DNA from 2 places in the Schaalia sp. JY-X169 genome. Region 2 is predicted to be linked to the other one. Evidence: riboswitches for the same ligand, from Rfam matches in the RefSeq annotation. Region 2 holds a riboswitch; the other holds the start of a gene.
What was found. Region 2 has a riboswitch for S-adenosylmethionine ahead of H2O65_RS00750 (methionine ABC transporter ATP-binding protein). Riboswitches for the same ligand answer to the same signal wherever they lie in the genome.
Positions count from the first base shown of each region.

Region 1: another riboswitch for S-adenosylmethionine. It lies ahead of H2O65_RS07150 (hypothetical protein); the one in region 2 lies ahead of H2O65_RS00750 (methionine ABC transporter ATP-binding protein).

Region 1 is NZ_CP059675.1:1,609,153-1,619,476, forward strand. Features, by position in the region: gene H2O65_RS07110 (metal ABC transporter ATP-binding protein) at 1-738, shown strand, start outside; gene H2O65_RS07115 (metal ABC transporter permease) at 710-1,576, shown strand; gene H2O65_RS07120 (Fur family transcriptional regulator) at 1,573-1,983, shown strand; gene H2O65_RS07125 (hypothetical protein) at 1,983-2,486, shown strand; gene H2O65_RS07130 (ABC transporter permease) at 2,492-3,289, opposite strand; gene H2O65_RS07135 (ABC transporter ATP-binding protein) at 3,289-4,203, opposite strand; gene H2O65_RS07140 (hypothetical protein) at 4,351-4,797, shown strand; gene H2O65_RS07145 (HNH endonuclease signature motif containing protein) at 4,943-6,916, shown strand; gene H2O65_RS07150 (hypothetical protein) at 7,024-7,545, opposite strand; SAM riboswitch class IV at 7,589-7,701, opposite strand; gene H2O65_RS07155 (GRP family sugar transporter) at 7,836-8,894, opposite strand; gene H2O65_RS07160 (isoprenyl transferase) at 8,891-9,670, opposite strand; gene H2O65_RS07165 (C69 family dipeptidase) at 9,673-10,324, opposite strand, start outside.
Region 2 is NZ_CP059675.1:165,605-175,928, forward strand. Features, by position in the region: gene H2O65_RS00730 (carbohydrate ABC transporter permease) at 1-385, shown strand, start outside; gene H2O65_RS00735 (carbohydrate ABC transporter permease) at 382-1,332, shown strand; gene H2O65_RS00740 (TetR/AcrR family transcriptional regulator) at 1,434-2,108, opposite strand; gene gluQRS (tRNA glutamyl-Q(34) synthetase GluQRS) at 2,322-3,248, opposite strand; SAM riboswitch class I at 3,390-3,477, shown strand; gene H2O65_RS00750 (methionine ABC transporter ATP-binding protein) at 3,482-4,471, shown strand; gene H2O65_RS00755 (methionine ABC transporter permease) at 4,474-5,208, shown strand; gene H2O65_RS00760 (MetQ/NlpA family ABC transporter substrate-binding protein) at 5,329-6,192, shown strand; gene upp (uracil phosphoribosyltransferase) at 6,398-7,036, opposite strand; gene tadA (tRNA adenosine(34) deaminase TadA) at 7,096-7,560, shown strand; gene H2O65_RS00775 (potassium transporter Kup) at 7,642-9,540, shown strand; gene H2O65_RS00780 (superoxide dismutase) at 9,665-10,288, shown strand.

The DNA of each region.
Region 1 (10,324 bases), 940 kb from region 2:
CTTCAAGATGTCGAGGCCGGCTACCGGGGCCACGTCGTCCTCCACGACCTGACTCTCAAGATCGACGAGGGCGAGTGTGTGGCTATCACCGGGAATAACGGTTCGGGAAAGTCCACACTCATCAAGACACTCATTGGCACCCTGCCCCTCATGAACGGCAAGGTGAGCATTCTGGGGTCGACATGGGAGGCAGGTAAGAAGCCAACGGGCCCCCAACCGGGCTACAAGATTGGCTACGTACCCCAGCGTCTCGCCTCAGCCGGAGGAATCGAATCAACTGTTTCGGAAATGGTGGCCTCCGGGCTGCTGGGATCCGGTCACCTGCGACTACCCTCCAACTGGCGTAAACGTGTCCAAGAAGCGCTGCAACAAGTGGGGATGCTCCATAGACTCCGCGAACCGTTTCAAGACCTTTCCGGGGGGCAACAGCAACGCGTGCTCATTGCGCGGGCCCTGGTTCGCAACCCATCCCTACTCCTCCTTGACGAACCTCTTTCCGGGCTGGATGAACACAACCGCATCCGCCTCAAAGAGATCCTCCAGGAGTCACTGGCTGCCGGTTGCACAGTCGTCCTTGTCCTCCATGAGCTGGGGGAACTGCGCCCGCTGATTGAGCGGGAAGTCCGCATCGCAGCCGGTCACATCACTCACGACGGTCCATGCACACACACGCACCACGGCGATGAAACCGGCCCCTGGTGGGATCACGATGAAGATAACGAGGGCGCCCGTGCTTAGCCTGTTCCTCTCCCCCCTCTTTATCTACTCCTTCCTGGCGGCTCTCCTAGTTGGCCTGTCGGCGCCCGTCGTGGGAACCTACCTTGTCCACAGGCGGCTCGCGATGCTCGGCGACGGCATCGGGCACGTCGCTCTCACCGGTGTTGCCGTTGGCTGGCTGGTGGGATCCTTGGCCAACCTCACTCCGATTGATCGGTTCGCGGTGCCCGGCGCAATAGTTGCTTCGGTTGCGGCAGCCGTCGTCATCGAATTGGTGCGCCGATCGGGGCGAACCTCCGCGGATGTCGTCCTCGCCCTCCTCTTCTACGGTGGCATCGCAGCCGGTGTGGTCCTGATCGGCTTGGCCGGGGGGTCCTCAACGCAACTGAACTCATACCTGTTCGGGTCACTTGCGACGGTCTCAATGGGCGACCTCGTCCTCATTGCCTGTATGGCCCTGGGGATATTCGCAATTGGGATCGGACTGCGGCCACTGCTTTTCTCGGTGACCAATGATGAGGACTTCGCGAGGGCGTCCGGACTACCCGTCAATACGCTGTCCATGCTGATAGCGGTCATGTCGGCAGTGACAGTTGCGGTGTCGATGCGGGTCGTCGGCGCACTGCTTGTGTCAGCAATCATGATTATCCCCGTCGCAACCGCGCAGCTGTTTGCCAAATCATTCCGCTCAACAATGGGTTTCGGGATGCTCATTGGCGCACTGGTGTCAGTGATCGGTTTGGGGATCACCTTCCAAGTGAACATCTCCCCCGGCGCAACCATTGTCGTACTGGCGGTTACGGTCTACGCGGTAACCTTTGCAGCGCGTTCAGCGCTAGAGAGGATGGCCCGCAGGTGAGTTCACCTCAAAGAATGTCCAAGCAGCGCAAAGCTGTGCTCGATAACCTCGAGTCCCACTCAACTTTCCGCAGCGCCCAAGAAATCCACGGATCCATGGAGAATGCGGGGGAAACCGCCGGTCTGGCAACCGTCTACCGCAACCTGCAGGTGCTGGAAGATTCCGGGCTGGTAGATGCGATTCGCGGGGAAAGTGGGGAGATGCTCTACCGCTCCTGTACGCCAGGATCACACCACCACCACCTGATATGTACAAGATGTGGACGCGCGGAAGAGGTGGAGCTAGACGGATTGGAGCAGATCATGCAAGATTTGGCACAGAGCCACGGGTTCGAACTGCTTGACCACACCGTTGAGCTGGCCGGACTCTGTGAGCAGTGTCGTGGCCTCGAAGAAGGAGAACAGTAATGCCAAGTTGGGCGCAGTCAGGGATCCCACTGGTGGTCTTCCTCTTCTTTGTTGTCTTCTTCCGCGCGCAAGGCACCTACTGGATCGCACGCTCCGTGCCCACGGCAATCTCCAAGTGGGGGACGAACTCCAAACGTTTCGCAGGCCTCGCAAAATGGGTTGACGGACCCGTGCCACGCAAAGGCGCTAACATCCTGGAACACTGGGGTATCGTTGCGATCCCCCTGTGCTTCCTCACTGTCGGAATGCAGACGGCTGTACTCGCGGGTTCGGGTCTGGTGCGGATGAACTGGGGCAAGTTCACGGCCGCGATGATCCCGGGATGCGTGGCTTGGGCCCTCCTCTACGGATACGGGTTGCTTGCCGTGTGGACCGCGGTTGTGAAGGCCGCTGCCGGGAGCCCGTGGGCTTGGGCTGCACTAGCGGCACTTGTTGGCACCGTCCTCGTCCTCAAGCAGCGCGGACGCATTCGCACGGCAGCAACGGCGCGCGTTTTTAACTAGTCTGGTCAGCGCCCCGTATCTCTGCGTAGCCCCCACACCGCCAAAGCGATGAACAATGCTGCCCAAATCGCGACGTTCACAAGCATGTTGGGAGTGAAATTCTCCCAGCCGTGAATCGGGAGCAGCACCATCTGACCGGCACCCCACAGTGGCGTCCACGGCGCCAAACTCTGGAAGAACGCCCCCATCTGGTCCAACGGGATCGTCAGACCGCCCCCGAAGGCAGACAGGACGACAATCGCTGACGTTGCGGCGAACGCCCCATCCGATCGCACCGCGAAACCGCATCCGAAACCAATCGCGATTCCCACCGTCGACACAAGCAAGAGGATGGGGGCGCTCTGGGCCCAAACCACGCCTGACATGGACGCGCCCGTCGCAACCCCCACGCCAAAGGTTATGAGCACAACGACGCAGCCCACGCAGAGAATCGCAACCATTCGCCCAACAAGTTGGAACAACGCAGACATCGGCGTCAGAGCGTAGAGCCTGCTCACCCCCTGAGCACGTTCCAAACTGACGTTGGCCGCAAAAGACGAAGTTGTCATCATCATGCCGAACAATGTCATAGAGACCAGGACCTGCGAGGCGACATTTCCGTTTCCAACAGAGAAGTCCGAGTACTCCTGGTTGGCACCAAACATCAGGTACATGATCACGGGCATCAAAATCGCGAAGCCAATGTTGAACGGGTTGAAGAAGACTCCGCTAAATAAGACCCAGATAAAGCGGCCAAGTCCCCTGTTCGGCCTCACAACCGGGTTCTGACTACGAATTTGCTCTGCTGTCAGTGAGTGGCTCATCACTGCGGACCTTCCTTCACTCCTGTGACCGACGCGAAGATGTCTTCAAGGCTCGCATCGACCAAACGCAAGTTGTGTGCTCCCGGTACTGCCAAGAGGATGCGGGCAGCGTCATCGAGGTCGCTTCCGCTCACTACCAACCTTCCGTCTTCCCACAGGGCTGTCCAGCCGCGCTCTTCAAGGGAAGCAAGGACTCCGATGGCATCGCCCTCGTCCAAATCAATCGTCAGCCTTGCTGTGCCACGTCTCATCAGTGCGTGGGTGGGGGAATCGACGGCGACCCGGCCGTCCCTCATGATGATCGTTCGTTCGGCGAAGGCTTCGGCCTCGGCAAGATAGTGGGTCGCGAAGATGACGGTCCTGCCAGTTCCCGCTGCCTTCTTGATGACCCGCCAAAAGTCCTGGCGTGCCGTGGGGTCCATTCCAGCGGTCGGTTCATCCAGAAACATGACCAAAGGGTCCGGAAGAAGGGCGAGGGCGAGGCGGACCCTCTGCTGTTCGCCACCGGAGAGCTTGCGGATCTTTCTCTTCACGAGGCCGCCGAGGTTGGTGGCTTCAACCACCTCCACAAGACCGAGTGGCGTGGCGTAGAACCCGCTGAAGAGCGTCAAAAGCTGGTGCACCGAGAAATCCACGGGAAGAGCCCCAGTCTGGTTGACAACCCCTATCAAACCCCGCGAGATCGCGTCTGGTGGGGACATGCCCAGTAGGTTCGCGGAGCCTGCCGTTGGGTGTTGCAGGCCCAGGGCTAGGTCTATCAACGTTGTTTTTCCTGCGCCGTTTGGCCCGAGGAGCGCAACAACCTCACCCTGGGCGATCGTCAAGGTCACGTCGTCGACTGCTGTGACTCCCCCGGGATAGCGCATCGTTACGTGCTCTAGACCGAGCGCCGACGGAACCAAGTTCATCTCCATGGCCTTAGGCTACGCAATCGCGGCGCGCGACAATAGGGCACGGCCAAGTTCCGTCGCAGGTACTGAGCTTTGGGGACTGGTGTGTAGGACGTGCTAAGACATAGGCTCAGAAACCACCCGACAAGGGGATTTATGTAAGGAGGCACAATGACACAGGACGAAGAATCGACCGGCTTCAGCGCAACTGAGCGGGCCGCCATGAAGCAGCGTGCCGAGGAACTTCGGGCAGCACGTGAAGGTGAGAAGGGTTCGGCGCGAAGGGCCCGAGAGTTGCAGGCTTGTCTCGATGCCATCAGCGCGCTTGAGGGCAGTGACCGGCAGATCGCGGAGCGATTCCATGAGATCGTCTGGGAGGTTACGCCTGAACTTGACCCGAAGACTTGGTACGGATTTCCCTCGTATGCCCGGGACGGCAAGGTCGTTGTGTTTCTGCAGCCGGCGTCCAAGTTTGACACCAGGTACGCCACCATCGGTCTCAACGATGTCGCCGCTTTGGACGAGGGCGTGTTCTGGCCGACGTCGTTCGCTGTATTGGAGATAAATGACGAGGTCGCAGACCAGCTCAGGGTTCTGGTGAGGCGGGCGGTAGGCTAGGCGGCACAGCAGTTTTTGTGAGGTGGGTCACTGTTCGGTGTGGGGGTGGTGGTTTTGGGGGGTTGATGTCGGAGGGTGCTCGTAGGGTTGGTTTATCGAACAGGTGTTCTACTTGTTCGGTCCTACTTGTGAGGAGGTGATGATCTTGACCAGTCCTATAGAGGGCATTGTTGAGGGCAGGGCGGTCCCGGCGGCCAGGTTCTCAGCCGGACCAGCAGCGGACATTCCGGCGGGCTTGGTTGGGGTCATTACTGATTTGGCCGCGGTGGGAGCCGGTTTACCGGCGATCACTGACATCATGGGGGCACCCAACTCGCAGGTTTTAGGGTTAGCCCAGATTACTGCCGTGTTGGTCAAACGCCTGCAAGCCATTGGTACCGGGTGTGCGGGAGTGCTGGATCAACGTTTGAAGAGTGGGGCCCTCAATGGTGGAGCCATGGCCGGATTCACCGGGGGCGCTGCACTGGTACGCGACCTAACCGGTTGCAGTATTACCGAGGCGCGCGCCCGCCTCCGCCTTGCCGAAGCAACCCTGCCGCAAACATATCCCTCCACTGACCCTGGCAGCTGCAATGACCTCGCTAGCAACGCTGCTGGCAGTGGCAGGGGCCCTGAGGTTGGCAGTGACCCCGGCAGCGGCAGTGGCGGTGTTCCGGGGCGTGGTGCAACATTTGAGTTAGTAGCCTCCGCCCTTGAAACTGGGGGTCTTAGTGAAGCAGGCGCCCTCCGCATTGTTGACACCCTGACCCAACATGACAAACGCGGTGGCACCCACACCGGGGACATGGAAGGCCAACTAGTCGGAACCGCCCTCGGCCTACCAGGTGACAAACGCAACTACCACGATGTTGCCCAACACCTCCACAACAACAATGTCCCTACCAGAAACACCCCTACAACCACCGGCACCGACACTGACGCCGCCACTGGCGCTGGAACTGATACTGGTTTGGGCGCTGGGTTTGGTGGAACTCCCACGACTGGTTTCAGTGGCGCTCACCTAGATGAAATACGTCGCGCCTGCAGCCAAGCAGCCGACCTCTGGGACCCCCGCCAAAGCATCCAAGCCGACTACCACACCACCAGTAAACGTTTCCTCACCATCGGCCAAGAAGCACACGGACTCATCCCCCTACGCGCCAACCTCACCCCAGAAATCGCCGCCCACCTAGAAACCATGCTCAACACCATCACCTCCCCCAGAACACGCCACCACTGGGACCCCACCAACAGTGACAACACCAGTAGCGCCGGTAACCACTCCAGCAACAGTGGCGACCCGGCCCACAACAACAGTGGCGACCCGGCCAGCAACAGTAATGACAATGCTGGTGGGGTTTGGGATCAGCGCAGCCCCGCACAAAAACGCCACGACGCTTTCGCCTCCATCATCACAGTTGCCTCCAGCGCCGCCACCCACACCACCAACCTCATCAAAACCGGTCAACCAGGCACACCCCTCCTCGGCGGATCAGGCACCGTAGTCATGATGCAAACCAGCCGCCAAGCCCTACAAAACCGGCGCCCCGGCCTCATCCACACCAATCAAGGCCCCCTCACCATCTCCAACCTCGCCATCGAACACGCCGCCTGCACCGGAGCCATCCAGTTCTACGCCACCGACCCCCAAGGCAAAATCACCGAACTAGGCAACACCCAAAGAGTCTTCACCAACCACCAAAAACGCGTCATCCTCGCCCGCGACGGCGGCTGCATCATCCCCGGCTGCGACACCCCCGCCCAATGGTGCGAAGTCCACCACGTCACCCCCCACGCCCAAGGCGGCAAAACCCACACCGACAACGGCGTCCTCCTCTGCCACGGACACCACCGCCACATCGAACACGGCCCCTGGAACATCCAAATGAAAAACGGGACACCCCAAATCAAACCACCCCACTGGAAAGACCCCACACAAAAATGGCAACCAACCACACGCGTCCTCCCACCCCAAAACAAGCCACCAAACCAAACCAGCGCGCCACCAGACAGACACAGCGCAGCCCCCGACGAAACCGGTCCGCCACCAAACCAACACAGTAGGGAGCCAGGCCAACAAGGCGCGCCACCAGGCAGCCAAAATGGGACGCCACCAACACTGTGGAACCACGCCGCCTAACCGAACGCCTGGGCAGCCAAGGGATTTCGGATAGTGGGCCCTCTTAGACTGGGGGCCTTGCTGAAAGAGAAAACCCTAGGCCGCCCAAGCCCCCTTGAGTGCAACCGTCAGTCGGAAACGACCCGGGCCAGCTCTCCGGAGAGCGACATCACCATACCCAGTGCCGGCAGGTCCGGCCCGAAGAGCATATGGTCGAGGGCGCGACGCGGCGACTGTGCTCGCACAAGTCGCTCAAGCCAGGGCTTCCAGGCTTCGGCATCAAGTTGAAAAGCTGGGAACCCTTCCTCATACCACTGCTTGAAAAGATGCCCATGAGTGGCCTCATCAAGCTCGTTCCTCCTGCGCTTATCCGACAACAACTGCGCAAGTAGGTAGTACTGGAGCGGAGTAAAGCCGCCGCTGTGCAGCTCCGCGGCCGTCTCCTTCCAAACCTCAGGGACGCGGGAGCCGCCGTTGACTACGCCAGACGCAATAAAGGACACAATGGTCGCCCCGGGAAACCAAGGGCAATGGTCGAGCATATAGCGAGACCACACGGGCCGATCCACTTCAGGCACTTCACCCCACCCGTCCGTGGTCTCGAAGTCCTCTACTCCCCCATCAGCGACGGCAATCTGGAAAACAGGCATGGGAACAATCCTTACCGGAGCCCAACACGCGCACGCCTGGGCCCCCCTCGACTTGCATGAACGGTTGTTCACGCCGGTTCTTCCCCTGGGGCACCCCGCTCGACGCAGAGGGTTGCCGTGCAGCCAGCCAGGTACTGAAAGCTACAACTCTTGAACCTGCAAGAACCGTAGCACGGTCGCACGACACATTGTCGTGGGGCTGACCCTAAGCACCCTCGCCGAACGAGCAGCGGGAAGCAGCAGGCCACCGTCAAGCAGGAGGCGCTGAGTATGTCACGCCGCCAGTGTGGCTAGATTCCGTCTAGTGCGTTCGCGTATCCGAGCAGCATCGCACCGCCGACCAGAAACAGCATTCCCAACATGGTCACGCGCATCTCTTTGCGTGTCTTCTTCTCTTGGAGAATCCAGATGCCCCCAAAAGTCGCAACCACCACCGTTAACTGCGAAAGTGCAAATCCCACAGCCACCCCGAGCACATTTATTGAGTACTGCAGCACGATCAACCCCGTGCCCCACAGGACCCCCGGGAGCAAGGCGCCAACGGTAGGGCGACTCCAACGCGTATCTGGCATGCCTCGTCGCGGGGATGTGGCGATCACACCCACCACCACGAAACCAATCGCCTCCGGCAACAGCGACGTCATCGGATCAATCGACCACAACCTCGTGAGGGTAGGAAATGCAATCAAGAACAACGTAGAAATGGCCATGATGACCATTCCGGTTCGCACGGAAGCGGAAGCAGGAGCGGAAGCGGAAGCAGAAGCAGGAGCGGAAGCAGAAGCAGGAGCGGAAGCGGGTGCAGGAGCGGGATCTGCAGGAGCGGGATCCGCGGGAGCGGGATCTGCGGGAGCGAGCGGAGCAGACGTGACCCGAGCAGAATCTGCGGGAGCGACCCGAGCGGGATCCGCGGGAGCGGACACGGTGAGAGGGTCGGGCTCGCTCCAGCCCGCAAGAAATACCCCCACCAGTATTGACGCCAACGCCGCGATTCCCACCGGCAGCGCCGCCGATCCGACCCACTCTCCGAACAGGGCAATACCAAGAACCGCCACCCCGATCAGCTGACCGCCCGTCGTGAGCGGCATGACACGTGAGACACCCAGATAGTGAAAGGAAATAATCTGCAGATTCATCCCCACACCAAGCACTGCACCCGCAACAAAGGCGGTGAGAAGAACAGCGGGGTTCGTGTCCACTCCCACGCTGAGCGCCAAAACTATCGCCACTGCCAAGGCGCCAAGAAACTGCCCCATGGTCTGCTGTCGGCTGTCCCCGCCGAGCTTCATCAGCAGGACACTTGAAGACCCAAATAGCAGCGCGGGTAAGAGCCCAATCGCAAAGCTCATTGGTTGCTACCGGCAACGGCGTCAACCGCTCCGCCGTAGCGTCTCTCGCGTTCCCGGTAGGCGATCAGACGCTCCCAAAGCTGTTCCCGCCCAAACTCCGGCCACGCCTGCGGCACGAAATCTAGTTCGGCGTAAGCCAGCTGCCAAAGCAAGAAGTTAGAAATCCTTGACTCGCCCGACGTGCGTATCAACAGGTCGACGTCTGGGGCCTGCGCGGCGTACAGGTGCGACGCCAGATCGGCTTCCCTGATAGAGGAAGCCTTGCGAGTTCCAGCAGCAACTTCTTCCGCAAGCGCCCGGGCGGCGTCTGTGATTTCGGCTCTCCCCCCATAGTTGATACACAGAAGCAGTTCCGTCTTGGTGTTGTTCTTGGTTCGCTCTTCGGCAACCCGTAGCTCTTTGAGGACAGACTTCCAAAGACGTGGTCTTCGTCCGACCCAACGGACCCGCACGCCCCATTCGTCGAGGCGGTCCGTGTGCTTACGTATCACATCCCGTGAGTACCCCATAAGGAAACGGACCTCCTCGGGCGAACGCTTCCAGTTCTCCGTAGAGAACGCGTACATCGAGAGGTACTTGACGCCAGCCTCGACAGCGCCCGCGACGGTGTCCATTAGTGCAAGCTCACCGGCTCGGTGCCCTTCGGTCCTGGGCAGGCCCCTTGCATTCGCCCAACGCCCATTGCCATCCATGATCACCGCGACATGTTCGGGGACGTGGCCTAAAAGATGGGGCGGGACAACGGTGCGACCAGCACCTGGCGCATCAAGTGCCATGTCTAACCATCCGACCTGGAGAAGCTGTTCTTCATGCCGTTGCTGACAATCAGGAGAACCTTGTCGAGCACCGCCTCGGTTGCCTCTTTGACCGTGGTTGTGATCGCCTCATTGGCGGCCTCGAGAAGGCCACCTACCGATGCACTGTCGACGAGGATACGTGCCTCAGCATCAGTTTTTGCGAGGTTTTCGTGGCCTGCAGCAAGCGTGGCCTGCTGGTAGCTCTCAATCTCAGGTAGCGCCGCAGAAAACTGGGCGTCTGCCAATGCAGCGAGGATGCGGCTGGCCCAGTAGAAGTTCTCCGTTGTTACTCGGCCTGTCGTGTCAGAGACATAGTCGGGCATTTTCTCAACGTTAGTGTAGAGGGGAATCAGCGTGTTGAAAGGGTTGGAAGCAAATGCGATCCACTGTATCGAACGGGACGATTTTGGCCTTACCTGCAGGATAGAAAGTTGACTATGCCGATTGATCCCAATCGGGCGGAATAGTCTCGCCTGCTCATCGGTGCCCGCATACGGGTCATATGGGGTGCCCTGGTAGTGCGAGCTCAATACATACTTGATATCTTCAATGGTGATTTTGCGTTCTGGGTGCCGGCACCATGGAATATCGTCCGAGGTCGGTGCGTACTCCGTACTGTTGGGATTCAAGATG
Region 2 (10,324 bases):
TTGGGTCCAGGCAGGTTTCGCCATGGTGCTCCTCTCAGCTGCTATCAAGGGCATCCCCATGGAGCTAATCGAGGCAGCACGACTCGATGGCACGAATGCGTGGCAGATGTTGACCAAAATTACAGTCCCGACAATTCGGCCAACTCTGGTGGTTGTCTACACGACTATTACTATCGCGACACTGAAGGTCTTCGACATTACCCAGACCATGACCGGAGCAAAGTTCCAAACCCAAGTTCTTGCGAACCAGATGTATGACCAGTCATTCACCTTCGGAAATGCCGGTTTGGGCTCTTCGACAGCCGTGATCATCTTTGTCCTTGTTATCCCCATCGTGGTGTTTAACATCCGACAGATGCTGAAGAACAAGGAGGTTCGCGGATGAGCACCATTGCAGAAGTACTGCCGAATGACGATCAGGCACCCCCGAAGCGTCGCGGCAAGAAGACCGATACCGGGCACGTAGGTGCTGTGACGTTGGCGAAGAAGTCGTTGAGCAACCGCTTTGCATCTTTGATTGCAGTTCTTATCGCGATCATGTGGACGGTTCCGACCTTGGGTTTGCTCATAACCTCGTTCCGTCCTGAGGCTGATATCAAGTCAACCGGTTGGTGGACCTGGTTTGCCAATCCTTCGGTAACCTTGTCAAACTACGAGGCCGTCCTCTTTGGCACTTCGTCTCAGGGCAACCTGCTCAACTACTTGACCAACTCTTTGGTAATCACTATCCCAGCAACGATTGCCCCGCTGGCTATTGCTGTGATGGCTGCCTACGCCTTTTCATTCATGAAATGGCGAGGACGGGACCTAGTTTTCGTCATTGTCTTCGCAATGCAGATTGTTCCGCTCCAAATGGCGCTGATTCCTTTGCTACGCATCTTCAGTTCCACCTTTGGGAACTCATTCCCGTTCATGTCGATTTGGGTTGCTCACACTGCATTCGCGCTCCCTCTGGCGATTTTCCTCTTGCATAACTTCATGCAAGAGATCCCACGGGAGCTTATTGAGGCCGCCGAGGTCGATGGAGCCGGACATGTGGCTACGTTCACCCGGGTGGTTCTTCCACTCATGGTGCCAGCCATCGCATCATTTGCGATCTTCCAGTTCCTCTGGGTGTGGAACGACCTGCTTGTGGGCTTGACGTTCTCCGGTGGTCAGGAGCTAACCGCTCCGCTCACCGCGCGCCTCCAGTCTCTCGCTGGGTCGCGCGGTCAGGATTGGCACCTCCTTACTGCGGGCGCGTTTATCTCGATGATCATTCCGCTCGGGGTGTTCTTCTCCTTGCAGAAGTACTTCGTGCGGGGTCTAACTGCGGGTTCTGTGAAGGGCTGATCGTTCCGACGACAGAAAAGGCCGACACCTGGTGTTATCCCAGGTGTCGGCCCTTTTGTCTCACCGATCCTTAAGAGCGGTTGGCCAGATTTGGGTGGATGCTAGTTAACAGTCGCCTGTTCGTCCTCGTCAACCAGTTCTTGAGTGTCACCCGAAGGAACAACGGTGACCCAGCAAATGTAGAGGGCGTGGATGCTCTGCTCGAAAGCTGCCTCAACTTCTTCTTCCGACAAGGGAAGAGCGTGAGCATTCTCTAGCGAAACATACCCGTGGAGTAGTGCCCACAGTCCCGCCGCCATTTTCTGCGCGTCCATCTCCTTGTCGGGGACTTCGTCGACGATGCGTTGGCATAGCGACAAAAGTGGAGCATGGATGCGTGCCGCAATATTCTTTGCTTCCGGGTTGATGCGGTCGGTAAGGCTGCCAGGGCGGCGTGCCTCTTCCATTGCCTCAAAGGTTCCCGCAAAAGCGAGGGGGTCGGCAGTTGCATGCTTGCGATAGAAAGTAGCGAACTTGAGGAGGTCATCCTCGGAGTTTTCGCTCGGATTGGGATCATACTGGTCGCCAAACAGTCGATCCAAGTCGCGGATCACAACTTCCGCCATGAGGGCTTCCTTTGACCCAAACAGCGTATAAACGGCATTCGTTGAGGTCTCAACATTTCTTGTGAGAACTCGCAACGAAACACCGTGGTATCCGTCGACGGTGAGCATCTGGCGCGCTTCTTCAATCAGGCGCTCTCGTAGTGTCTCATCGTAGATTCGGGGACGACCCACGGTGACTCCTTAATAGTAGAGAGCAGCGTTTGCTGCTCAAGCGGATTTCTGACTAGACAAGCTTCCCTTGCAAGTGCCTCTACCTGCAAGGTTGATCTCTTTGGACGAAATCGTATGGATTGCATCCACATGTCAGACTACGGCCAGTCAGCCCAAATAACACCAATAGGAAACATCTCTGCACCTTTGAGCGGGGTGATTGGAGTAGCGCGATTACTCTTGGGAAACTGCTGTGGGTCTGATATTTGGGGGTAGGAACGTCCACGGGTCGCCAGTGAGACGTGCTTTGGCGAAATGCTCCAGGAAATCGGCCGCACTTCGCACCTTGCTGAGCTCCAGCGACTCCGCAAGTATCTGCACCACGTCAGCCGTGTTGAGTCCGGCTTCGTGCAGTTCGCGCAGAGTGACTGCACCGTCTCGCTTCGCCAGGCGCCTGCCCGTGGGGCCTAGGACGAGGGGGACGTGACCGTAAAGGGGTTCGACTCCTCCGAGTTCGTGAGTTAAATATGCCTGGAGCGGTGAGGAAGCCAGTAGGTCGTCGGCGCGCACCACCTGGTCAACCCCCATCGCAATGTCATCGACAACCACGGCCAGGTTGTATGCAAAAGCTCCGTCACCTCGTTGGAGGACGGCGCTGTCGGTGGGCCCGGTGAACCGCCCTCGACCCATGTCGGTGATCGTCCAGTTCGCCGCTGTGGGTCGCAACCGCAGGGCTGGCTGCAAGCCGCGGTCCGCCAGTTCGGCCCTGCGTCTAAGGGCCACGCCCTCTGAGAGGCGCAGACATGTTCCAGGGTAGTGTCCAGGCGGTGCGTGAGCCGCAGAGGCTGCCTCGCGGATGTCGCGCCTCGAGCAAAAACACTCAAACACCAGGTCATGTTCCTGCAAAGCATCGATTGCGCTTTGGTAACGGTCCAAGCGCTCACTCTGGACGACAATGTCCCCATCCCAGTCGATTCCGAGCTCCTCAAGGTCATCGATCTGGGACTGGGGGTCGCGGAAGCGCTGCCGGTCAAGGTCCTCAAGACGCAGGTAGAAGTCTCTCCCCGTGGATCTGGCGTAAGCCCACGCAATAAGGGCTGTTCTGAGATTTCCAAGGTGTAAATCACCCGTTGGGGATGGTGCGTAACGGCCCGCATTCATCGCACCCTCCTTCCTCCTACTGGCATTCCTTCACGAGTCTGCTTCAGTCGTTTTCCACAGCGGTGGCAGCCAGCGGTTGCTGTCCACACTCTGGAAGGCAATTTGCCATTGGTCTGTCTGACAACCCTATTATCATTGCAACAACCATCTAGAGCAGCTGAGAGACCTGGCTCGTTGACGCTGCAGCAACCAGCAACACGCGTGGTGCTACCGCCAGGACCGATGGAGGAACCTTGATTGAACTAGTCGATGTCCGAAAGGTCTATGACATCTCCGGTGCGACTTCTGTCGTCGCACTGGACAACGTCACCCTTTCGATTCCGGCCGGTGCAATCCACGGAATTGTTGGTCAGTCTGGTGCGGGCAAATCCACTCTGATTCGCTGCCTCACCGCCCTCGAACGCCCAACAACAGGACAGATTGTCGTCAACGGTATCGACATGACGGCCCTATCGGGACCGGAACTACGGGCAGCACGCCGCAACATTGGCATGGTGTTCCAGACCCCTAACCTTCTTGACTCGCGAACCGCTGCAGCCAATGTCGGTTTTCCCCTCAAACTTGCCGGTGAGTCGAAAGACAAGGCGGCTGCTCGGGTTCAGGAACTGCTGACCGTTGTGGGCCTAGGAGAGCGTGGAGCCTCATACCCCGCGCAGCTCTCCGGCGGTCAGCAGCAACGTGTCGGAATCGCGCGGGGGATGGCCACCAATCCACCTGTCCTGCTGTGTGATGAGCCAACCTCGGCCCTGGATGCGTCCTCGACGAAACAAGTGATGGGACTGCTACAGAAACTTCGTGACGAATCCGGAGTTACCGTCGTCATCATCACACACGAGATGGAAGTGGTTCGGGATTACTGTGACTCCGTGACACTCTTGGAACACGGACGCGTTGTTCAAAGCGGCCCAATTGCCAAGGTACTGGAGAGCCCGGACTCTGCGCTTGCAGAGGACCTGGTGCCGCGTCCCAACATTGATGGTGTGGAGATCCCTGATGGGAAAGCTCTTCTGGATATTTCTTTCACCTCCAGTCCCGGTGTACCAACCGGCGCCACGGTCCTCAATCTCGTTGCCTCTCTGGGTGCTGACGTCGCAGCAGGCCGATTTGAGTCGATTGGTGAAGTGCAAGTTGGCCGCCTAGCTATTACGGTGCCCGCCTACCACTCAAACGCAATCCGCGGCCAGCTTGAACGCAACGCTATTTTGGTCAGAGAGTGGGTCTGATCATGACGGTCTTCTCGCAACTCTTTGTCTCCACGAGTCAGCTCTCCCTAATCTTTGCGGCCCCCGGTGGACCCCGCTGGGGCGATAACCCAGCTATTCAGCAGAAGTTCTGGCCAGCGGTTCTCGAAACGCTTCTGATGGTGGGTTGGGGAAGCCTAGTCACCGTCATCCTTGGTCTCCCGCTCGGCCTCCTCCTCGCGTCCAGTTCCCGTTCGGGTCTGAAGCCAAGGGCGGCGCTGAACCAGGCTGTTGGAGTCGTCGTCAACGTGGTGCGGTCCTTCCCATTCATGATCCTTCTGATCGCGCTGATCCCTTTCACTCGCCTGCTTGTTGGGAGTTCGCTGGGCTGGAAAGCAACTGTCGTCCCCCTGGTGGTTGGCGCCGTACCGTTCTTCGCCAGATTAGTGGAGACCAATATCAATGCGGTTTCCCCCGGGAAGATCGAGGCGGCACAGATGATGGGTGCATCCAACATGCGCATTGAGTGGGCGGTGCAGGTCCGTGAGGCTATGCCATCCCTGGTGCAGTCCGTGACTACCCTGTTCATCACGCTAATCGGATACTCCGCCATGGCTGGCGCCGTCGGAGGTGGCGGGCTTGGCGCCCTCGCCATGAACTACGGGTACAACCAGTGGCAAGACGACGTCATGATCATCACCGTTGTGGCGATCATCGTCATCGTGCAGCTGGTCCAAATGCTCGGCGATATGATCAGCCGGCTGGTGGACCACCGCTGAGGCGCCACCAGCCGGAGTGACTAGATGGTACAAAGCACTCGGCAGAACCCCGACTAAACATCACCAACAGACTTTTCATTCTTCACAGCCCAATTGGGCACAACTAATGGAGGAAATACCATGCGTTCACTACGATACTTTGCAGCAACAGGTGCGGCCGCAGCCCTTGTCCTGGCAGGCTGCTCATCCGGCGGTGGCGACACCACCCAGTCGACCGAGGCGGAGCAGAATGACGCTGCCACAGAGGCAGCCGAGGGCGGAGACGTCGAGGTTCTGACTGTTGGGGCCAGCCCCAGTCCTCACGGCTCAATCCTCACCTTCATCAACGACAACCTGGCGGCTGAGGCAGGCCTGCAGTTGAACATCGTTGAGTTCTCTGACTACATCCAGCCCAATGAGGCCCTCAATGCCGGCGAATTGGACGCCAATTTCTTCCAAACCGTCCCCTACCTTGAGGCACAGACAGAAGAGCGCGGCTACGACTTTGTCGCAGGCTCCCCGGTTCACATTGAGCCCCTGGGCATCTACTCAGAAACCATCACTGACATCGCTGACGTTCCCGAGGGAGCTAAGGTAGGCGTCATCACCGACCCATCAAACCAGGGTCGCGCACTTGAGCTTCTTGCAGCCAACGGCCTCGTCGAACTTCCAGCAGATGGCGCGATCAACGCGACTACGGTGACACCCCTCAAGGGAATCAGCCTGATCGAGGTTGAAGGACCGTCCCTGGTTCGCAACCTGCAGGATGTTGACATCGCGGTAATCAATGGCAACTTCGCCCTCGAGGGCGGCCTGTCACCAGCGGATGATGCCCTGGTGGTTGAGGACGGTACGGACAGCCCTTACGCCAACCTGCTTGTGTGGAAGAACGGTACCGACAAGCTTGACGCCATTGAGAAGCTAGATGCACTACTCCGGAGCGACGAGGTCGCAGAGTTCATCAAGAGCACTTGGACGGATGGTTCAGTAATCCCAGCCTTCTAGTCGATAGCAATAGTGGGGGAGCAGCTGCTTGCTGCTCCCCCACTATTTGCCTCAGCGCGGTCCTTTGCGGTGCGGGTTAGGACGTACGGTGCGGGTTTGGCCAATTTTGACGCGGAATTACACCGTTATTCAAGCCGAACTCGCACGCTAAGGCGTAGTCGGCTCGCGGACGTTTCGTACGAAGTTTGCCCGCGCGCAGCCCGACTCAGTCGACGACCCCGTAGAGGCGGTCGCCGGCGTCCCCAAGGCCCGGAACGATATAGGACTTCTCGTTCAAGCCCAGATCCATCGCACCAGTCACCACAGTTACATCAGCGCGGTCGCCGATCTGCGCTTCGATCTCCGCAATCCCTTCAGGCGTTGCCAGAAGGCAGATGCAAACGATGCGCTTCGCGTTGTGCTCAACTAAGTATTCGATCGTCGCCACAAGGGTGTGACCAGTTGCCAGCATGGGGTCGAGGACGTACACCTCACGTCCAGACAGATCGTCGGGGAGGCGTCGAGCATATGTCTCTATCTCCAGTGTGTCCTCATCACGACGCATTCCCAAGAAGCCCACCTCAGCGGTGGGCATCATCGCCGTCATGCCGTCGAGCATGCCGAGGCCCGCGCGCAAGATCGGCACAACCAGGGGACGTGGCTCAGATAGACGAACACCCGTGGTCTGTGCCACGGGTGTCTCAATTTCAACTGGTTCAACGGCAACATCCCGTGTCGCCTCATACGTCAAGAGGGAGACAAGTTCGCCAACAAGGGAACGGAATGTCGACGAGGGCGTGTTCTTGTCACGAAGAACGGTGAGCTTGTGGTCGACCAGAGGGTGATCAATGACTTGGAGTTCCATGGGTACAGAATATCGTGCTTGCCGACCATCTGGACGCGCGAGGGCGTTATTGTGGTTTCATGGAAACTCAGCGAAGGTGGGAGCGGGCGATGAGCCGAGCCTTGCTGCTTGCCAACACTGCCCGCCAAGCTGGGGACGTACCGGTTGGTGCGGTCGTCCTCGACCAAAATGGCAACGTTGTTGGGCGGGGGTGGAATCGCAGGGAGGTCAATCACGACCCGACCGCGCATGCTGAGATCCTCGCCCTACGTGAGGCCGGTGAGAACCTCGGGACCTGGAACCTGGCCGGCTGCACGCTAGTGGTGACATTAGAGCCGTGCACAATGTGTGCGGGCGCAATAGTCAACAGCCGACTTGACCGTTTGGTGTTTGGTGCTTGGGAACCGGCGACGGGCGCTTGCGGGTCGATTCGGGACGTTGTTCGGGACACCCGGTTGAACCACCGGGTCGAAGTGGTTTCCGGGGTCATGCAAGCCGAGGCCGAAGTGCAGTTGCGCGCGTTCTTCGAGGGCTTGCGCCGCTGACTATCGACCGTGACGCACTGTCCAAAATTAGGCGCGGTTTGGGACTAGTCGCGGGGGCTTTGTGGTGACAGTATTCACCTCATGCTTCGCGATAATCGCGCGGGCGCATTAGCGCCGCTTGTAGTTGGGGCCATTGGCGTAGTCTTTGGCGACATTGGAACATCCCCGCTCTATACACTTCGTGCCGTCCTCACCCACGATGGCGGCGACTTTGCCCCGTCTGCGGTGCTCGGGGTTATCTCAATGATCATCTGGTGCCTGATAATCATTGTTACCTTCACCTACGTTGGCCTTATCCTCAAGGCCAATAACCAGGGTGAGGGCGGAATACTCGCGCTCGCAGCCCTGATAACCAGGAAGACCAAGAAGGTCGGCCGGTTGGCGTTTGTTGTCACCACAATTGCGATCATCGGTGCATCGCTGTTCCTAGGTGACGCCATGATTACGCCTGCCATATCGGTTCTCAGTGCAGCCGAAGGCCTTTCGGTTATCAACCCGGATCTTGCGCACCTGGTGGTGCCGATCTCTCTGATTGTCTTGACCACCCTATTTGCCTTCCAAAAGAAGGGTACGGCAGGCATTGGTAGCGCATTTGGTCCGGTAATGGTGATGTGGTTCCTGGTCCTTGCTGCACTCGGTCTGCCATGGATTCTCCGGGAGCCTGGAATTCTTGTCGCCTTGAGCCCAACATATGCGGTTGCATTCGCTATGGAGAGGCCCGCGATCGCGTTCTTTGCCCTGGGTGCGTGCGTCCTCGCCATCACGGGAGCTGAGGCCCTCTATGCGGACCTTGGGCACTTCGGACGCAAGCCCATAGCGGTGGCGTGGATCGCCTTGGCGTTACCAGCATTACTCCTCAACTATCTGGGCCAGGGAGCGTTGTTGCTGTCAAACCCGGCAGCAGTGAACAGCCCACTGTATGAACTAGCTCCGAAATGGGCGCTGGTTCCAGTCGTCCTTCTCGCGACATTGGCGACAGTCATCGCTTCTCAGGCTGTAATCACGGGAGCGTTCTCTATCGTGCGGCAGGCGATTCATATGAACCTCTTGCCACGCATGAGGATCGTGCAGACCTCACGTTCCAGCGGGGGACAGGTGTATCTCCCCGCAGTCAATGGAATCCTCTTTGTTGGCGTGTTCGCCCTAGTTGCAGCTTTTGGTTCGTCGGAGCGGCTCGCATCTGCGTATGGATTGGCTGTGACTGGAACGCTGCTTCTTGAGCTGTCCCTGTTCCTCATCTTCGCGCGGACGGTGTGGAAGTGGTCCCTGGTTCGAGTTGTCCCCATGGCCGTCCTCGTTGGTGGGTTGGAGTTAACCATATTCCTTGCCAACACCTCAAAAATCCTTTCCGGCGGCTGGATTCCCCTGGCTGTTTCCGCCCTCGTCGCCCTCTTCACATTCACGTGGGCAAGGGGCGCCAAGATCATGTTCGGTCGACGCCATGAGATGGAGGGCCCATTGCGACCCTACATCGCAAGTCTGCGCCGCAAGAAGATCCAGCGGGTTCCCGGTGTGGCCGTCTATCCACACGCGAGCCTCACCACCGTCCCCCTGGCATTGCGTTCCAGTGTTGCCTTCTCTCATGTCCTCCACGAACACGTCATCATCATGGTGGTGAAGCGGCTGGGCGTGCCCACCGTAAACGAGTGTGATCGTGTTGTAGTCGATGACCTGGGGAGCATTGATGATGGAATTGTCCGGGTTGAGTACCGCGTTGGATTCAATGACTCACAGAATCTGCCGAGGGCGTTGCAGTTGGCTCTGCATAAGAGTCCTGAGCTGGAGTTTGATGCGGAACAGGCTACCTATGTTCTTTCGGTCTTCCGGATCGAGCCGGCGGACAAGGGAGACCGGCAGCAGTGGCCCAGGTGGCAGCGGCAGCTGTTTCGGAGGATGGAAAAGACTTCGCACAACAGGACGCGGGCATTCCACCTCCCGCCTGATAGGACAATCGTCATCGGGGCAGAGGTGAAGGCGTGAGCGGCGTTTCCCCCACAGCGTAGCTCTCAGACGTAGGACCACTGGCCCATGCCGGTGTGAGGCGATAGGTTTAAGGGAGCCGGGCCGCCGGCATCGACCGGCGCGGGATCTACTAGGAGGAAGCATGGCTGTTTACGTACTACCGGAACTTGACTACCCATATGACGCCCTCGAACCGCATATTTCTGCGGAAATCATGGAGCTGCACCACTCAAAGCATCACCAGGCTTACGTCGATGGTGCCAACGCTGCGCTAGCCTCGCTCGAAGCCGCACGTGAGGCCGGGGACATGGCTGCGGTGAACCTGTATGAGAAGAACTTGGCGTTCCACCTCGGCGGGCACTCCAACCACTCCGTGTTCTGGAAGAACATGTCACCAAATGGCGGTGGGGAGCCCACAGGTGCACTTGCGAGCGCGATTGATGACAGCTTCGGGTCTCTGGAGAGCTTCAAGAAGCAGTTCACCGCTGCTGCTATGGGCCTGCAGGGTTCGGGATGGGCCGTTCTTGCCTACGACACCATTTCGGGTCGTCTGGTGACATTCCAGCTCTACGACCAGCAGGGCAATGTTCCCGTTGGAACCGTTCCACTCCTGATGTTGGACATGTGGGAGCACGCCTTCTACCTGGATTACAAGAACGTCAAGGCGAAGTACGTTGATGCCTGGTGGAATGTTGTTAACTGGGACGACGTGGCACGCCGCTTTGAGGCGGCCAAGGAGAACTACGGGAGTCTGCTTGTCGGCTAACAGCTGAGGCGGTACTCACCCAATTTCCCTGTCGCC